Regions from separate parts of the Brevibacillus sp. SIMBA_040 genome, predicted to be linked through region 3. Evidence: riboswitches for the same ligand, from Rfam matches in the RefSeq annotation. Region 3 holds a riboswitch; each other region holds the start of a gene.
What was found. Region 3 has a riboswitch for cyclic di-AMP ahead of SB752_RS22180 (CAP domain-containing protein). Riboswitches for the same ligand answer to the same signal wherever they lie in the genome.

Region 1 (4,694 bases), on a different contig from region 3:
AAGATGAGACTTCCCACAGCGCAAGCTGGTAAGACCCCTCATAGACGATGAGGTTGATAGGTTCGGTGTGGAAGCGTGGTAACACGTGGAGCTGACGAATACTAATCGGTCGAGGACTTATCCACACACTCTTAGCAAGCATGCGTATTCAGTTTTGAAGGAATGAGCTAGCCATCCGAGCAGGATGGTTTTTTTGTTATTGCGGCTTATTAGCACGGGGGTCTCAGATTGTCTTCCTTCGATCTAGATTGGGAGAAGCCGTTTCCGCATCAGGAGGAGACGATGCTTATTGTACATATATAAAAAAGTTTTAGACTGGGCTTCGTTGAGCTAACGGACAGGATAATGAGTGCACGTAGGGATCAGATTCTTGGCTGATTCTTGAAAAATTTTGGTTAGTGCCACATAAGATAAGCGGATACTTCACACATGAGGTATCCGCCTTTACATCACCTACGTGGACTAAGTTTTTACATTACAATAAACATTTTAAAGCTCTGCTTAAAGCAGTATTCCAAGGTCTTGATTCAATCAATTCAATCCCATTCCGCCTACAGGTATCTGCTATCCAATCTCCATACGAAATACTTATTTCAGCTCTATATTGTTGTAATTCGCCATCTTCTCTTGATAAATAATTCTGCAATATTTGATTTTTGTCTGATTCCTGTACAAATATTGATTTTACCTCCGGGTTATTGAAAGATACTGTAAATTCGGGATAGATAAAATCGCCTTCAATAATGATAGGTAATTTATCTTCAATATGCCTGTTTGCAAGTTCTTTTAATACGGGACCCATTTCTTTGCTTACATCAATCAGCCAGTTTACATTGCCGTCTACTCCAACATCCTTCCAATTTATACCGGAATCATAATAATGAATTGCAGGAAAATGCTCCTTTGTTGTAACTGTTTTTACGGATAGGTGAACATCATCTACTTCCAAGACATTTACACCATAAAATCGAGCAATTTCATAAGCAATACTTGATTTACCTATTCCCGATGCTCCACCAATAAATAAAACGGTCCAGTTTCTATCATCATTCATTTTGCCAACCTCATTTATATACTCATCGATTAATTTATTAAGTTATGTAGTTCAACATTAATTCGATTATTCCCTTTCCTCAAGCCGCTACACGAAGGGCAGGATATAAAATCAATCCTTCAGCAGTACCCTCTGGAACAGTGGTCCACAGCGAAATGATGTTTTTACTGAAATACAGCAAGTATCTGCCTATCCGGGAAAAAACAAGAAAGCCGGGCCCCCGCTAGAGGACTCGGCTTTTATATCCAATATTATTATCCGATGAATTCTTGTACCCAGTATCCATTCACAAAGCCTACACCGATTTTGGTGAAGGAAGGATTCATGATGTTTTGACGGTGTCCTTCACTGTTCATCCATTGGTTCATGACTTCCTCAGCGGTGCGTTGACCCATGGCGATGTTCTCACCCGCGGTCATATAAGATACTCCGAATTGTTTCATCATGTCAAACGGAGAGCCATACGTAGGGCTTGTATGGTCAAAGTAGTTGTTATTGGACATGTCAGCCGCTTTTGCTTGTGCAACTTTGTTCAGGGAAGCATCCAGTTCCACTGGCTTTAGACCTGCTTTTGCTCGCTCTTGGTTTACCAAATCAGTTACTTGCTTCCCTACAGTGGAAGCATCCACTTGTTGGTTAGCTTGTTTTACTGGCTGTTGAACTGGCTGCTGTTGATTCGCTGGTGCTGCGTAAGGTGCTTGCATTTGCGGTTGGACAGGTTGCATATATGGCTGATACCCGTATTGCGGATATGTGGTAGCGGCAGAAGCTGTGTTAGAAAAGCCGGAAAGAACAAATCCCAATCCCAATGTCGCGATTGCAATAGTACCAAGGCGTTTCATATTCACATCGTCTCCTTTTTTGGGCCTACGAGGTTAGTTGACGGATTCGGATTGAGGAAACAACCCTACGCACTTTGGCGATTCACCCCATGCAGATCTCTCATCTGCAAGTAAAAAAGATCCCCCGCACTTCCGTTTGAGAGGAAGTCTCGGCTGTTTTGTTTGGCATGACCTAGAATAACAGAGTTTCACCGGTGAAAGAAACCCATAAAATTTGGTAGGTTTAATAAGGATATCTCTTGTTTTATTGAGAGGGTGGAGACCCACTACAGCTCCTAGCAAGTGTTTTCACTCCGGATGGTTGCGAGTCCCCCGCCCTATCTCAAAAGGCGAGGTAACCCCCTCATACAAAAGATGCATCGTCATTCCCAAAGCAGCATGGTCCTGATTATGACAATGATCCATCCACAGACCTGGATTATCGGCGCGGAATGCGACTTCATACGTTTCACCTGGCGCCACATTGAGTGTGTCCGTCCACCATGGACTGCCTGTTACGACGTTCCCGTTACGGCTGAGAACCAGCATCGTATGTCCATGCAGGTGCATCGGATGATCCATGAAGCTGCGGTTGACAAAGGTCATTTTCACCAGATCTCCTTCCTTGACTACCTGCATCGGTGTTTCTGGGAATACCTTGCCATTGATCGTCCACAAGCCATCCAGACGTCCGTCATAAAATCCAACCTGAAGATCAAACAGCATGAGATATTCGCGATCGTAGCGGGTATTCAGATCAAAAGGTAGCGATTGCGGACTGCCATAGCGTGCAGGGTCAAACAGAGGAAGCTCTGCATTCATGCTTGGCAATTCGCCTGTGCCGTCAGGACTCAGCAATAATCCCTTACCATTTGCTTGTTTGCTCTGCGCAAAGAATACAGGGCGATTCGGCATGGTAAAAGAAACGTCATATCTTCCACCAGCAGCTAATTGCAAGGCTTGGTTGGCAATCAGATTCGGCTCTTTCACATCGTTGCCGTCAATGGCGACTACCTGAAAAGGTGTGCCGAGCAATTGAAAGGTCACGGGAAAGTTATCTGCATTGATGAGACGCAACCGCACTGACGTACCAGGGGAGACAGTATCAAGCATGAGCGTATCACGTCCGGACAACGTGACACCTTCGCCTGTCAGCTTATGGTGAACCAATGTCAAATCGCGTTTGTAGCCGGCTACAGGCTCAGTCTCCGCCGGTTCTACAACGAGTGCGCCAAGAAGTCCCTTCCGTACTTGGACAGAAGCTTGTTGATGAGAGTGGTACCAGAACGTTCCTGTCTGTTTGGCGACAAATCGATATACATGCTTTTCACCAGGCATCACGGCATCCTGTGTAGCTCCGGCAACACCATCCTCTGCGTTTGGTACATTAAGACCATGCCAGTGAATGGTTACGCCATCCGTTATATCCTTATTTTCCAAGGCAACCTCGATGAGCTCACCTTGTTTCATCCGCAGCTCAGGTCCCGGATATTTACCATTGAAGGTCCAAGCCTCGGTTGTTTTTCCTGAGGGGAGCTGAATCGTTGTTTTCTGAGCGGTCAACGTAAACTGTCGATCCGGTTCACCCGTGTGAGGTCCCGTCAAATCGGTGACACTGATCGTTTTGCCAGATGCCGCTGGGGCGGAGTGCTGTTCGTGAGCTGCAGCAGATGCAGAATGATCAACCATTTTTAGCTGATCGGGCAATAGGCTCGCGAGCAATTCCTGATGTCCCCAAAAGTAAGCACCTGTTCCCAACAGAAGAAGAATCGAAACAGTGCGTAAAAAACGCAGTACGGCATGTGGTCGACGCAGCTCACCAGGACGGGAAGCGCGGTGCTGCCGCCATGAGTGTAAAATCCACAGGAGGGAGACGCCTGTAACAAAAGCGCCCCACGCAATGGCCAGCTTATCGATCTCCAGCGTAACAGCAGGAAACATGAATTGAAGAATAAGGGCAATCAAAGCTCCCAGTGAAGCCGCCTGTAGAGGTACGATCATTTCAGGGGCAGAGGCATTACTTCTCCATGCAGCATCAACTACATCTGCCGGCAGTGGTGCGCTTTTGCCAACTGGTGCTTCCAAAGTAGTTGCTGTTTCACGAAAAACATCTTCCTCCGTTGTCGGGAGATTTTCTACAGCTTCGTGCAGTAGGGGTTCATCCCATGCTTTGGCGGAGGCTGCATCGAAAGTAAGTGGGGTAGAAGCAGCCTTTTGCTTCTCTTTGCGAATATGTCCCATCGCCAAACGAGATAGTCGCGGAACCGAAATCAACAGACTGGTAGTCATTGGCAGCAGAAGCAGCGGCAAAAATCCGATCACCTTGTCTTTTATGTACAACCAGCCGAAGGAATGAAAAAGAGACCACGTAACAAACACTTGCAAGGCAAACAACAGTAGTGCCAGAACAAAGAAAAACAGCGTCCACCCGGCACTTTTTTTCAACGAACGGGTAGTTTGGGCATAAACAAGCCCCTTGGCTTTACAAGCTGGAAGGAGCGTAGCGAGCAATAAGAGCACAAAGAGTCCTTGATGGACCCCGGCGAGTGTTTCAAATTCTGACATGAACAGTTCCTCCCGATTTATGAGTACGTTTTTTATGATATAGAGGAATGGCCGATGCCCAAACGTACCCGCGCAGTATTTTCCCTCCGTCTCAGGTCTGAACCTGTAGGTGCCCGTGCTGAATGGCTGCGGTCGTACGTATACATCAAAAGATCAAACCTACAGCTGGGGGGAGCGTTCTTTTGGATACGTTTAAACGGTTAAAGGATTACTACTGGCCCTATAAACGATTATTTCTGGTGTCGATCCTTTCC
Region 2 (4,694 bases), on a different contig from region 3:
GGTATTCTGCAACTGTCTTGAGGTCCCCCTTTTTGGAGGAACTCCGGTTCGAAGTGGACGAAGGGACCTTTAAATCATAAGCTTGCGAGGTTTTGTTGAAGATCGTATTGCCGTTTGCGTCCTTGATCACCATGCGGTACATGACGTCCTCAGGCAGCTGCTTTTCTAGCTCCTGACGCTCCGTAGGGTCCTTGAAATTGCTCGTACGCAATAACTGATTGACTCGAACCTTTTCCGCTGCTTCCTTTTCGTATTGATATTGATTGTGTCTGTCATTTTTTAGCTGGTCAACAATGATGTCCTGAAAGACGAATTTGAACAAAAGGATATTCAGTGTGATCAAAGCGATAAACGAAAGAAACAGTTTATTGCGCAAGCTCATTTATTGCTTCTCCCCGATAAATACGTAGCCTGTCCCCCATTGTGTCTTAATGAACTGGCGGTTCGTCTCCAGCTTTTCACGCAAGTTTTTAATGTGGACGGTCACTGTATTGAGCGAGCCGTAGCCATAGCCCCAGACACGATCGTAGATTTGCTCCCGTGTAAACACGATGCCGGCATTTTCAGCGAGGAATGTGAGCAGTTGAAATTCCTTGGTGGATAGCTCAATTTTTTCATTGCTGACATAGACAGAATACGTTTCTTTATGAATTTCCAGGTCCTTAAATTTGAGGACTGTAATCGAAGAGTTGGCAGCTTCTTTATCCGGCTGCTCTTCGGTATGCTTGCGAATACGCTCATAGCGGCGCAAATGGGCACGAATACGGGCAAGCAGCTCTTCCGTATCGAAAGGCTTGGTAATGTAGTCATCGGCACCGATTTCAAAGCCTACGACCTTGTCCACAGCTTTTCCTTTCGCGCTTAAAAACAGAATCGGCAAATCCCACTCACGGCGAATTTGGGAGCAGAGCTCATAGCCGCTCATATTTGGCATCATAATATCTAGCAGAATGAGATTCGGGCGATGGCCCTGGCTGAGCATCTGCAGTGCATCTTCGCCATTTTCGGCTGCGGACACCTGAAAGCCTTCGTTTTCCAATATGTCTTCTAAGAGTTCAATAATCTCGAGGTTGTCATCGACAATTAATATGTGATCCTTCACCGGTTATACCCCCAGTTACTTCTATTAATAAGGAAGCGAGCACTCAGAAAAAATTTATTTACCATGTCTATCTATCATAACATGCTTTGACCAGGGAAAGGCAAGTATGCCCCTCACTATAATCAAATACTTATAAGTGAGGTCACCTCATGACACCAGGTACTAAGTTTCGTCAGAAAAAGCCAGAGACGCGAAGTCCCTGGCTCTTATTTTTTGCCGAACTACTTTTTAGTTGCTTGATCTTCCGGCAACGATGCAGCTTGCACCGCGTTTTCCTTCTTCGGATTTTCAGCCTTTGCTTCCAGAACAGGCGTGTTGATGCGCTTTGCACCTACATAACGCTTGCTCCAGTAGTAGGGATCGCTCAACTTGGTGTTGACGACGCCACGGCCAGTTTCCGAGTGCACGAATGTGCCGTTTCCGATGTAGATGCCAACATGAGAAATGCTGCGTCCATTAGTGTTGAAGAAAACGAGGTCGCCGGGTTGAAGGTCTTTCTTCTCGACGGATTCTCCTACTTCATATTGAGCCGCAGAATTGTGAGGCAGGTCTACACCTAACGCATCAAATACGTAGCGTGTGAAACCGGAGCAGTCAAAGCCCTTTTTGGATGTACCGGACGATTTGTAAGGAACGCCGTACAGATCGCTTACCACATCATTCAAAGATGTGCTTTCAGCAGCCTGTGCAGCACCGGTTCCCATCGCCAGCAATCCAGCCATAATAAAAGATACTACCAACTTGCGCAAAAGAAACTGCTCCTCCCATGAGCCTACGAGGTTAGCTGAAGGGTTCGGTCGAAAGGACGCCCTAGACTGCCGTGATACACAGCCATTCACCCCAAAAACTTGGTTCCCCCGTTTCCGCCAGGCGGAACTCGGCTATTTTCGATGTTTTTTTACACGCGTACTCAACACAGATTCTACGCTTGTCCAATATCTCCTCTTTTTCGATGGTTTGTTCACATTTTTGCCATAATATTTTGTCTGATGGCGTAACGTTTTGTCCGGGTAATGCAAGCTTTGATTCGGCAAGGTCCTGCAAGGCTCGTCCGATTGGAGCAGGAAGCTATATCCGTCCAAGGACGGAGGGAAAAACCAACCGCTCGCCCGTTATGGGAAGCCTATGCTCGGGGCTACAATAAGGGCATAAGGTCGACCTGCACCACATCAACAACGAATGGAGGCAAGCAAAGGATGAGCGAACGGTCTGGAAAGATACTACTCGGGCTGGTTCTGCTGCTAATTGGCGGGTTGGTTCTGTTGGACCAACTGGGAATCGACAGCGGCGATTTGATTGGCGTGTTGATTCCTTCAGTAATCATGCTGTACGGAGCTCGCAAAGTAATGGGTAATTCGGGCTCACGCTTTTGGGGAGTAATTGTCTTCCTGTTCGGGCTGTTGATGCTGTTTGGGAAGCTGCACCTCTTGTTCCACAGCATCTTGGCCATAGGGGTTATCTATTTGGGATACCGCCTATTGCGTCCGCGGCCAGAACAAAAAGAATCACCACCAGCTTGGGAGCGTCAGTGGGCACAAGGAGTATTAAAAGAAGATACGCTGGATGACTGGGAAAAAAGAGTGACGAAACGGTAGCCGTAGGTAATTATGTCGAATGTGGCTTTTGGATGAAACTATATGATGTGATATGATGAGGAGGAAATAAAAAATGAGTATCTTTAGACGTTTGCGTGACCTGACAGTAGCTTCTGTGAATGATGCATTGGATTCGATGGAAGATCCGGTAGTGATGCTGAACCAGTATATGCGTGACATGGAAGTAGAAATTGGACAGGTTGAAGTAGCGGTAGCCCGCCAGGTTGCTCTGGAAAAGAAATTCCGCCAGCAGTTGGATGAGGCAAACGCACTGATTGAAAAACGTGATCGCCAGGTGAAGCTGGCACTGACCGAAGGCGAAGACGAGCTCGCTCGCCGCGCTCTGGCAGACAAAAAGCAGTATGAAGGACGTGCAGCAGAATACGAAACTCTCTACTTGTCGGCTTCAGAAGCTGCCGCGCAAATGCGTGAGAAGCTGGCTGAACTGAAAGAAGAGTTCTATAAAATGCGTGCTAAAAAATTCACATTGATGGCACGTGCGCAAGTCGCTCGTACACAAAAACAAGTGAATCAAGCGGTTGTTGGTATTGGCAACCAAACAGCTGGTCGCGGCTTTACAAGAATGGAAGAAAAGGTTATGCGCATGGAAGCAGAGGCACAAATGAGTGGACAATGGCGCGGTTCCAATGTAGGTTATGGATGGGAGAATGCTTTGTCCCAGCTGGAGAAGGATGATCTCGATTCCGAGCTTGCAAACATCAAAGCCTCATTGCAAGAGAAAAAAGCACCGGTCCAAAAACCAGAGCAGTCCTAAATCGGACAGGAACTAGGGGACCAGGTGTAGAATAAAGTGTGGCAACTAGGCAGCCTGGATTTCAGGCTGCTTTTCCCCTAGGAGGTACGATTCTTGGTAGACTTCTTGGTCTTTTTGCGACGGTTTATCGCTGAGCCCGGTCGTGTCGGCAGCGTTATTCCCAGCTCTCGGTTTTTAAGTGCACGTATGCTGGAGGGCGTTAATTGGGCTTCCACCGATGTCATACTTGAGCTGGGGCCTGGCACGGGTGCTTTTACGCAAGCGATTTATGAAAATATGCGTCCCGATACCCATTATGTGCTTGTAGAGCGCGACTCCCAGTTTCGGTCGATGCTGCACTCCCGATTTCCGGAGATTCCGATCATGGAGGAAGCAACGAGACTGCGGGATTACTTGGAGGAATTAAATCTTGCGCAGGCAGATGTGATTATATCAGGGCTGCCTTTTGCCAACTTTCCGCAAGAGCTACGGACAGACATTTTGAATGAAGTCCAATCCGTGCTGAAACCAGGCGGGCTGTTCATTACATTCCAATATTCGCTACAACTCCAAGCTGAGCTGCAGGCACGTTTTTCCAGGGTAGAGACCAGCTTTACCTTGCTGAATATACCACCTGCATTCATTTATACATGTCGTAACGGTCAGAGTGAAAACGATCGGCATGGGGCGTAAGAGAGGAGACTTCTGTGAAATTGTCCCGCTTGCACAAAATGTTGGCTGGTGTCCTGATCATTTTGACCGGGATTGGCCTTTTGTTAAATGGGTTGCATATAATCACGTTCGGTCTGTTTGATCTGTGGCCGATGCTTCTGGTGTACTTTGGTGCACGGTTGTGGAAACAGAACAATCGGATTGGCGGCGGCATATTGATCAGTCTGGGTACGATCATCGCTCTCGAAATGTGGTTTGGCATTGGCATAGATGATTTGTTTCGAGTAGCAGTACCTTTCGTCTTTATCTACTTCGGCTTCCGCTTGGTGCGGGGCAGAGCGCGGCAAAAGGGATCGCTACCTGGGAAGGATACATTGTTTGAGAAGGCAGATCTAGACTTCCAGGCGGAGCCCTTGTCCGATGACAAAGTGGAAGGCGATGAGCCTAAAGGGCAGCGTGAAAGCTGGACAAAATGGAGACCGCCCGGTGCGAAATCAGCGGATAAGGATAAGGATGGGGCGACCATTCATCGGGACCGCATGTTGCCAAAAGATTCCCGCAGTTCGCTGAT
Region 3 (4,694 bases):
GGAAGCGACGAAGTACGATGTGCGGGAGGTTGAGGAGTATGGCAGAACACAAGATTATCCGTTTGGGAGATCCGGTTTTGCGAGAAGTCTCAAAAAAAGTCTCAACGATCACCACACATACGGAAAAGATTTTAGATGATTTGGCACACACGATTTATGCTGATAAAGGCAGGGCGGGCTTGTCAGCTATTCAGATTGGAATACCGAAACGGCTGATTGTTATGGACTGTGGCAGTGGCTTAACTGAGCTGATCAATCCCCGAATCATCGAAACAGAAGGTGAGCAGACGGGACCAGAAGCATGCCTCTCGATACCAGGTGTAGTAGGGTTCATCACCCGAGCAGCTTATGTAAAGGTCGAAACGCTAAACCGCAGAGGGGAGACTGTTACGATCGAGGCTGATAATTTATTGGCTCGCTGTATTCAACATGAACTGGATCATCTCGAGGGAATCCTATTTATTGATTACGTAGATGAACTGTATTCGGCACGATCGGGAAAAAAACTGAAGCCGCAAGACGCCCATCCCATTTTGCTTCAAAGAAGATTGATTCAGAAAAAGTGAAACAACGGGGTGGAACAAAAATGAGAAGATGGAACATTGTCATTACGGGATTTGGGTCAGTAGGCAAGCAAGTGGCTCGATTGTTAGAACACAGACACACTTCTTATAAAGAAAAATATCAGGCTGATGTCAGGCTCGTAGGCATCGCTCGCTCTGCGGGTGGCTGTCTGCAAGCTGATGGTTTGACTGCTAGGCAGTGTGAAGACTTCGGCGCACAGAGAGCTCAGACGAAAGGAACGTTTGATGGAGCTGCTTTTTTGGCTGCAAGTCATGCGGATATTCTGATTGAAGCAGGTCCCACTGACATTCAGACAGGGGGCTCAGGACTGCTTTATATAAGACAGGCTTTAGCACAAGGGATGCATGCCATCACGATCTCAAAAGGGGCACTGGTCGTTGATTATGCGGGTTTGTCGAAGCTGGCTTCGCAAAATAACGTCATGCTCAAGATCAGTGGAGCAACAGCAGCCGCTTTGCCTACGATTGATTTATTGCAGTACAACCTGGCAGGGTGTGAAGTGCGGGCTATCGAGGGAATTTTTACAGGGACGACAAATTATGTATTAACTAGCATGATGGAGAAAGGCTTGTCGCTTGAAGAGGCGATTCGGAGTGCTCAAGAGCTAGGGATCGCTGAGCCTGATCCGTCCTACGACATAGATGGCTGGGATACGGCTTGCAAGGTCACCATATTGGCAAATGCCGCTTTCGGTGCCTCCTTGCAGCTAGCAGATGTTCCAAAAATGAGTGTGCGGGACGTAACACCGGACCAAATGGCGCTTTGGAAGGAGCAAGGAAAGCTCCCTAAGCTGATAGGTAGTATTCGCAAGACAGAAAACGGACTTAGCGCAGCAGTCGTTCTACAGGCGATAAATGTGTCACATCCGTTTGCCAATGTGACGGGTACGACGAAGGCCATTCGTGTCGAAACAGATGTAATGGGTGATTTATTGGTCGTCGGAGGAAAGTCGGACCCGGTTGCTGCTGCAGCCGCCGCTTTGAAGGATCTTGAACATATTATTAGCAGGTAAAGTACTTCTCATGAAACGTTTTTCGTTTCCCATCGTTTTGTTCGGATGCCCGAGGTAGATTCGTTTATACTAAGCAGGCAACAGAGTAAAACCACTCTGAGGAGGCCTGCGGGATGAATAATCATTCTGATTTCAATGCCGAGATGCAGCAAGTATCTGCTTATCCAACCAAGCAAAAAGTTGGTCAGGAAGACGTGGCACTTCTGAATGAACAGGACAGCTGCTGTTGTTCCGGGCAGTCTAGCTGTGACACGCCAAAGAAAGTACAGGCTTCCAAGGCTGAACAAGAATAAGGATGAGCATGAAGAAAGCCGAGCTCTCTACAGAAGAGAAGCTCGGCTTTCGCTTGTTGAGTGATTATCCGATAAATTCTTGTACCCAGTAACCATTTGTATATCCAACACCAATTTTAGTGAAGGCAGGATTCATAATGTTTTGGCGGTGACCTTCACTGTTCATCCATTGAGTCATAACTTCTTCAGGACTGCGTTGACCCATGGCAATATTTTCACCTGCAGTCATAAAGGAGATGCCATACTTTTTCATCATATCAAATGGAGAACCGTATGTCGGGCTATTATGATCGAAATAGTGATTGTTGGACATGTCAGCAGCTTTCGCAAGCGCTACATCCGAGAGAGCCGAGTCCAATTGAACAGGCTTGAGACCTGCTTTTGCACGCTCTTGGTTGACCAAGTCAGCAACTTGCTTTACGAAATTGGAGGCTTGAGCCTGGTTCGTTTCGTTAGCTGGTGTAGCTACTGGTTGTGCAGGAGCTTGCTGTACAGGGGCCTGTTGCACTGGCGCTTGTGGCACTGGAGCTTGTACAGGTGCTTGCTGAGTTGGCTGAACAAAATATTGCTTCGGCGCGAATTGTTGGCAATTTAAGAAGTTGAATGGTTGATTCTGTTTAGAAACGGGCTGTGAATACGTTGGCATAGAAGCTTGATTTGATTTTTGCATTTGCTGCAGGAAAGGGGTTAATTGAGATTGAAAGTTCGATTGAACTGGGCAATTTGTAGATGCAGCAAAAGCTGAGGTGGAGAAGCCTGTTAGGGCCAAGCCCAATCCTAGAGTCATAGCGATGGTAGCTGTACCAAAGCGTTTCATATTCACATCGTCTCCTTTTTTTAGCCTACGAGGTTAGTTGTCGGATTCGGATTGAGGAAACAACCCGTCGCCAGTGGCGATTCACCCCATGCAGATTTCTCCGCAAAAAAAGTCCCCCGCACTTCCATTCGAGTGGAAGTTTCGGCTTATTGGTTTGGCATGACCCAGAATATCAGACTATCCCACCCGAAATAAAGGAGTAATATTTGGTAGTTAGCTACTCTTTCTCGTTATTCTCTTCGTTCCAGGCAGTTAGTCCGCCTAGTAGTGCCGCGGCTTGAAACCCATGCTCACGAAGTAGGGAAGCAGCCTTTTGTGCTTTGTTTCCAGTTGTACAAATCGTTACGATCTGTGCACTTTCCAATTGCTTGGCTGTGTCCTCGTCAAAAGGCTTATCCTGTTCCTTCATAATGAGGTAAGGGACGTTTTTTGTTGGTGCATTTGTACTATATAAACTGCCCATAACGAACTTGTCGTTGTCCCTCACATCTAGTAAAATAAGGTTCGAGTTATTCTCTAACATCTGTTTTAATGTTTTACTATGTATGGTGTTTGTCATGATTAAATCCCTCCTTTCATCTATTGTAGCAAATACGCAAGAGCTTGGCAGAGCTTAAGAGATATTGATTTAATTGGACAGCCATGGTAGAATGATGATGCTACTTGAAAAAATCGAGGCCCATAAATTCATCGAGGTGTATGCTCATGGATAACGTTTTTGAATCCCCGATTCACACTGGCGCGGTCATCGGAGCCGCAAGGATGGAAGAGAGGAAGGGCTTTCGTTGTTTTAGGTTTTCAAAAAGCTATACATTGCAGTTCCGTCATTACGACAATCACATATGATCGAAGTAGATATTATTCACATATCATGAAGGCATATCGCTTCAAGACAAGAGGTATTTCTTCATGATATGTGAGTTTTATTGCTTCGGTAAATATGACTAGCATATTCAAAATTGACTTTTTGGAGGTTTTTTTAAATGCAAACGAACGGAACAGTAAAATGGTTTAACGCAGAAAAAGGTTTCGGTTTCATTCAAGTAGAAGGCGGAGACGATGTATTCGTTCACTTCAGCGCGATCCAAGGCGACGGTTTCAAAACTTTGGATGAAGGTCAACGCGTTCAATTCAACATCGTTCAAGGCAACCGTGGTCCACAAGCTGAGAACGTAGTAAAACTGTAAGTCTCCTTTATTAAAAAAGCTGTCCGTTCGCGGGCCGCTTTTTTAATTTGCTAAGATATTATAAACCAACCCCCTTTGATTTGAACAAAGCGAGGTTGGTTTTTTTGTTTTGGATTAAAAGGGGTTATTGGCATAAGGACCTTTGGTTGCCATCCGGAGCAGGTTGCTCGCCATGTACTTAGGCGAATAGCTCATATCATTCTCCAACCACCAGATGACGACTCCCAAAAAGGCAGAAGCTGTGTAGCGGATGACCATTTCTTTGGGGACGGTCAATTCATTTTCTTTTGCCAGAACAGAAGACATCCCTTCCTGGATAAATCCAGCGAGAACCTCCTGCAATCGCGCGACAAAGTAAGGCATATGCTGCTTGGCGAGCATGACTCTGTAAAAGTCAGCGTGTTTGGCAATCTGTTCGAACAACCCGACAAAGGACGGCGGTGGTTTCTCAAGATCGGCAAAGGAAATCACGGGTGTACTCGTCATCTCCAGATTCGTGATTAATTCAAGAAGAATATCGTCCGTACTCGAAATGAGTAAGTCATGCTTGTCGCGATAATGGAGATAGAACGTAGCGCGGTTAATGGTAGCACGGTCTGTAATATCCTGAACCGTAATACTATCATACCCGCTTTCATCGATAAGTGAAACGAGAGCATCACGCAATAAGTGACGCGTTCGAATGATACGGGGGTCTACTTTTCTTGCTTTTGACAACAAAATGCAGCTCCTTGTTTAACTTTTGTAGGTTGATCGACAAAATCAAATCGGGTGTTGGATAAGCGTCATGACGAGACGTT
Region 4 (4,694 bases), on a different contig from region 3:
AAATTCTTGTCCACGTTTTCCAGCCCGGCATACGTATTTTGAATGATCGGCAAAAGCGCGTACAACGCGAGTGCTACAATCGCCGTACTGTACCCCAAGCCCAAAAAGATCATGATGATGAGAAGAAGCGACAGAGACGGGATTGTTTGGATAATGTTGATTATCGTCTGGATGACCGTAGCCACTGTCCGATTTCGTGTCATGAATACCGCCAGCGGTACGCCTGCCAAGATCGCGATCAAAATCGCGCTGACACTCATGTAGAGATGCTCTCCTGTCAGCTCCAAAATTTGGGTCCAGTACTTCGCCATATAGCCGATCGTCCCAACAATCAATTCCAAAGCCTGCACCTCCTTTTATTGCTTGATCAAGCCTTGCTCTACCAGAAACTTTTTGGCGATATCTGCTGGATCAAGCTTTTCGATGTCTGCTTGATAGTTTAACGCCGTCATCGTTGGCGTATCTATTTTTCCAGTCAATTTGTTGATTAGCTCTTCCAATTGTGGATACTGTTTCAACGTATCGTTGCGAACGACTGGTGAGGCACCATACGGTGGGAAAAAGTGCTTGTCGTCTTCCAGCGTTACCAGGTTGTACTCTTTCAGGCGTGAATCTGTGGAATAAGCGAGGACGATATCCACATCGCCTTTATCCACTGCCTTGTAAACCAATCCGATGTCCATTGGCGTCGTTTTGCCGAACGCAAAGCCGTATTCTTTTTTGAATGCCGGATACCCGTCATTCGTTCTCTCCAGCCATGGTGCATCAGACGCCATGTTCATGTCTTTTGCATGTGCCGCTAGATCAGAAATTTTATGCAGATTGTACTTCTCGGAAACATCCTTGCGAACGGTAAAGATATACGTATTATCAAAGCCATAGGACGGGAACCACAGCTGATCAAATTTTTCAGCAACCCCGTTTTTAACCAGATCAAATGCTTCCTGTGGATCTTTACTGAACTCTTGTAACCCCAGACTGCTGGTAAGATCGGTCCCGACGTAGCGAATCGCAGAAATTTGGATGTCGTTGTTCTGCATCGCCTTGAGCACGACCGGCGTTCCCCCGAGGCCACCAACCAGCTCCGTCTTGATATCGGAATTCGCCTCGATCAGCTGCTTCAGCATTTGTGCGATAATCGTCTGCTCCGAAGTAGCCTGATGCCCAATTTTGACAACATTTCCACCCCCGCCGCAGCCTGCTACAAGTAATGCGGCTAAGGCAGTTATGATCATTGTACTCATCCATCTATATCTCATTCGTGTGCTTCCCCCTCAATTTGCCCGCTTGCTTCTCAAGCCTTTTGGCGTGCATAATTTCTGAATTTTCTGCGTAATAAAATCAGCGATGGTTGCGAGCAAAGCAGTGGCTATCGCTCCAGTGATGAGCATACTGTCATTTGCAACTCCGAGACCTGTAAAAACGAGATAGCCTAGTCCCCCGCCGCCAATAACGGCAGCTAGAGTAGCCCAGCTAATCGTAAAAATCGTAGCCGTGCGAAATCCGCCCATGATAATCGAAAGAGCCATAGGCAACTCGACTTTGAACAAGATTTGCAGGCTCGTCATGCCCATTCCTCTCGCTGCTTCTATAAGAGCTGGGTCCACCTCTCGAATGCCTGTGAACGTGTTGCGCAGCATAGGCAGTAGAGAATAGAGGAACAAGGCAACTATGGCAGGAAAGATTCCAATTCCAAGCAAGGGAATCATCAGACCCAGGAGCGCCAGACTCGGGATCGTCTGCAAAATGTTTACGAACCCAATCACATATTTGTTCAGCTTTTCCGTTCGCGTCAGTACAATCCCAAGTGGAACGGCGATCAAAAAGCCGGCGATGACAGCGATGAAAGAAATATAGGTATGCTCCCAGGTCAGGGACAATATTTGTTCATGTCTCTCTGTTACGAATTGAAAGAAATCACTCATAGTCTCACCCCCGCTATTACGAAATACTCCATCGCGGCGGAAGCGTCGCTTTTTTGGAACCCTGTGCAGGCAGCTCCTGTACTCTGCGCAGACGCTTCACACCGATAAAATCGGCTACAAAGTCATTGGCAGGTCGCTGGAGTAAACGGTTCGGCGTATCCAGCTGCACGACAGAGCCGTTATTCATGATGCAGATGCGATCCGCAATTTTGATTGCCTCATCCATGTCATGTGTCACAAACACGATCGTTTTTTTGATCGTACGCTGCAGCCGGACAAGCTCATCTTGCAGCTGTTCTCTGCTGATCGGATCGAGTGCGCTGAACGGTTCATCCATCAAAATAATTGGCGGGTCGGCGGCCATTGCCCGAATGACACCTACACGCTGCTGCTGCCCTCCGCTTAATTCAGCTGGATAGCGGTCCTTGAACACCTTTGGGTCAAGCCCTACCATATCTAGCAGCTCATCGACCTTTTTCTCGTACTCCGCTTTTTCCATTTTCTTCAGCTTGGGCACCAAGGCAACATTCTGCCCAATGGTCATATGTGGAAATAGTCCAATCTGCTGAATGACATACCCGATATTGCGGCGCAGCTCCACCGGATCGGCTTTGGAGATATCTGCCCCGTTGATGTCAATTCTCCCAGCAGAAGGCTCGATCAAGCGATTAATCATTTTCATCGTCGTAGTCTTTCCACAACCGCTGGGTCCGATCAGAACAAACAGTTCCCCTGCTTCGATTTGAAGATCCATTCCTTTGATAATGGACACATCCCCGATGCTCTTTGCCACGTTGTGAAAGGCAATCATTCGCAACACCTCTTCTTTTCTTAAAAAGTATTTATGAACAGAAAAAAGTCGACACACCGCTCGCGTCTGGAGGCCATCCTGGACGAAAGCAAATAAGTCGACTAATCTCGTACATACATATATAGAAAAATAAGCTTGATTACATGCGAACATACGCTCAGGAAAGAGCAACAGTCAAATCGCACGCAAAATAAGCGATTGCAACGAAATGTATGCAATATCTGCTTTAGCCGACGAGGTTAGCTGACGGGTAGGATGGCAGGTAGCATCCCTTCTGTATGCACAGAATTAACCCCAAGAGTGGTTCCCCCGTTTCCGTTTGTCACGGAACTAGGCCCGATATGAAATTATTGCGATACAAATAGCTTATCATTTACTTAGCACAACAACAATTTTGAAAATTCGTGATATCAACCGTTCTTACGTGGTCAGAGCCAGTTAACCGTAATGACCGGTCCTATTCGTATGAATACTCCCATATCCTTCCGCATGCTAACCAACTGGTTGCTAATAATCCCCATATTATGTTCCCTGGTCAAACCATGCTCAATGCAAAAGGTTTAGCAAAAAAGTTAATGTCCCGACACTCATCACTGTCGTTACGAGCACACTGCTGGAAACGAATTGCGGACGCATATTAAACTGAATCGCATAAATCGCGGTTGTCGCAGCAGACGGCATCGCTGCCAAAATGATCAACACCTTCTGTAACAGCGGATCGATCGGAAAGAACAAGCAAATCACGTACGCCAAAATCGGTGAGGCAACCAATCGGATGACACTTGCTGCGCTAAGCCCCTGCCACTCAAAGGTACGTGATGACACATTCGCCAGCTGCATTCCAAGAATGAGCATGATGACGGGAATTGCCGCCTGCGCTACGAGATCGATCGCCTGGTAGTAGCTCTCCGGAATGACCACATTCAGTTGCTGGAGCAGAACCGCAAGTACGACAGCATAATTGGATGGCTGCTTGAAAATCGCCTTGACTGCTGTAGTGACACCACCTCCGCCTCTGGAAGCAAAATACACGCCGAAGACACCCATGATGATGGAATGAAAAACCATGATCTGTACGGCATAGACAAACCCGGCATCGCCGTACGCAAACAAAATGATCGGTGTCCCGTAGTTCCCGCTGTTCATGAAAGCGGTCGACAGCATCAGGGCGCTTTCTTGCTGCTTATCGTAGTGAAAAAAGCGCGCAGTCAGCTGTGTGATGAGGATCAACGCCCCCAATAGCAGCATGGAAATGACGACGATATAGAATAATTGCAAATCGAGCTCGGTTTTGTAAAAGGTACGGAAAACTAGAGCTGTCGTCAAAATGTAGATCGCCAGCGTAGAAATCGGCTTGAGATCAAGCTTGAAGATGCGCTGCAAAATATAACCACTGAGAAAAATCAGCAAAACAGGCAAAATGACTTCCAGAAAAATCATGATGAATACCTACTTCCCCCATCAAGTAACTTTCTTCCTTTAGTATAGCAGAGGTGTTTGTAAAAATGCGGAATTATCACACTACTAGTGCATTTATGTTATATGCTAGCTTTTGTGTGGAGAAGGAAACAGGAGAAAACGCTCCAGGTTCTTGGGCTACTAGCTTGGAGGTTTCACTGTACGACTACGTGAAAAAAACGAAACCGCGTCCAAAGTAGAACTCCCATAGGAGTCTCTCAGAGGTGGACGCTTAAGGGCGTGTTTCGTTTTTTTCACTCCGTCTCAGCAAGTATCCCAAAGACCTTCGCTTTTTTCTCCTGTTTCCTTTGGACAGCCTTTTTACTATTTCGCGCTTTCTTGAAAGAACTTTTGAAATGCAACACTTCTTATGAATCACGACAATAATCGATTAACATGATCATATGAAAATGCCTGATGCGCGTCTTCTGTATCGATTGACTTCGCTTCAGGCTCTGTCATTCTTTATCGTGTATTTTCCTCTATAAAACTCTCCACTT

Region 1: another riboswitch for cyclic di-AMP. It lies ahead of SB752_RS03030 (CAP domain-containing protein); the one in region 3 lies ahead of SB752_RS22180 (CAP domain-containing protein).
Region 2: another riboswitch for cyclic di-AMP. It lies ahead of SB752_RS27945 (C40 family peptidase); the one in region 3 lies ahead of SB752_RS22180 (CAP domain-containing protein).
Region 4: another riboswitch for cyclic di-AMP. It lies ahead of SB752_RS01005 (ABC transporter ATP-binding protein); the one in region 3 lies ahead of SB752_RS22180 (CAP domain-containing protein).

The regions. Positions count from the first base shown of each region.
Region 1 covers NZ_JAWRXI010000001.1:611,923-616,616, reverse strand. The annotation lists partial or broken rRNA gene SB752_RS03040 (23S ribosomal RNA) at 1-125, shown strand, start outside; gene SB752_RS03035 (hypothetical protein) at 476-1,054, opposite strand; gene SB752_RS03030 (CAP domain-containing protein) at 1,309-1,896, opposite strand; cyclic di-AMP (ydaO/yuaA leader) riboswitch at 1,904-2,061, opposite strand; gene SB752_RS03025 (multicopper oxidase family protein) at 2,185-4,440, opposite strand; gene SB752_RS03020 (ABC transporter ATP-binding protein) at 4,623-4,694, shown strand, end outside.
Region 2 covers NZ_JAWRXI010000023.1:89,543-94,236, forward strand. The annotation lists gene SB752_RS27935 (sensor histidine kinase) at 1-382, opposite strand, end outside; gene SB752_RS27940 (response regulator transcription factor) at 383-1,102, opposite strand; gene SB752_RS27945 (C40 family peptidase) at 1,324-1,851, opposite strand; cyclic di-AMP (ydaO/yuaA leader) riboswitch at 1,857-1,995, opposite strand; gene SB752_RS27950 (LiaF transmembrane domain-containing protein) at 2,299-2,697, shown strand; gene SB752_RS27955 (PspA/IM30 family protein) at 2,771-3,472, shown strand; gene SB752_RS27960 (class I SAM-dependent methyltransferase) at 3,566-4,144, shown strand; gene liaF (cell wall-active antibiotics response protein LiaF) at 4,159-4,694, shown strand, end outside.
Region 3 covers NZ_JAWRXI010000014.1:64,298-68,991, reverse strand. The annotation lists gene def (peptide deformylase) at 39-566, shown strand; gene SB752_RS22190 (homoserine dehydrogenase) at 587-1,597, shown strand; gene SB752_RS22185 (hypothetical protein) at 1,711-1,890, shown strand; gene SB752_RS22180 (CAP domain-containing protein) at 1,955-2,707, opposite strand; cyclic di-AMP (ydaO/yuaA leader) riboswitch at 2,715-2,864, opposite strand; gene SB752_RS22175 (rhodanese-like domain-containing protein) at 2,925-3,266, opposite strand; gene SB752_RS22170 (cold-shock protein) at 3,691-3,894, shown strand; gene SB752_RS22165 (TetR/AcrR family transcriptional regulator) at 4,009-4,611, opposite strand.
Region 4 covers NZ_JAWRXI010000001.1:202,825-207,518, forward strand. The annotation lists gene SB752_RS00990 (ABC transporter permease) at 1-341, opposite strand, end outside; gene SB752_RS00995 (osmoprotectant ABC transporter substrate-binding protein) at 357-1,259, opposite strand; gene SB752_RS01000 (ABC transporter permease) at 1,275-1,925, opposite strand; partial or broken gene SB752_RS01005 (ABC transporter ATP-binding protein) at 2,002-2,736, opposite strand; cyclic di-AMP (ydaO/yuaA leader) riboswitch at 2,950-3,083, opposite strand; gene SB752_RS01010 (AEC family transporter) at 3,283-4,176, opposite strand; gene SB752_RS01015 (carbohydrate kinase family protein) at 4,660-4,694, opposite strand, start outside.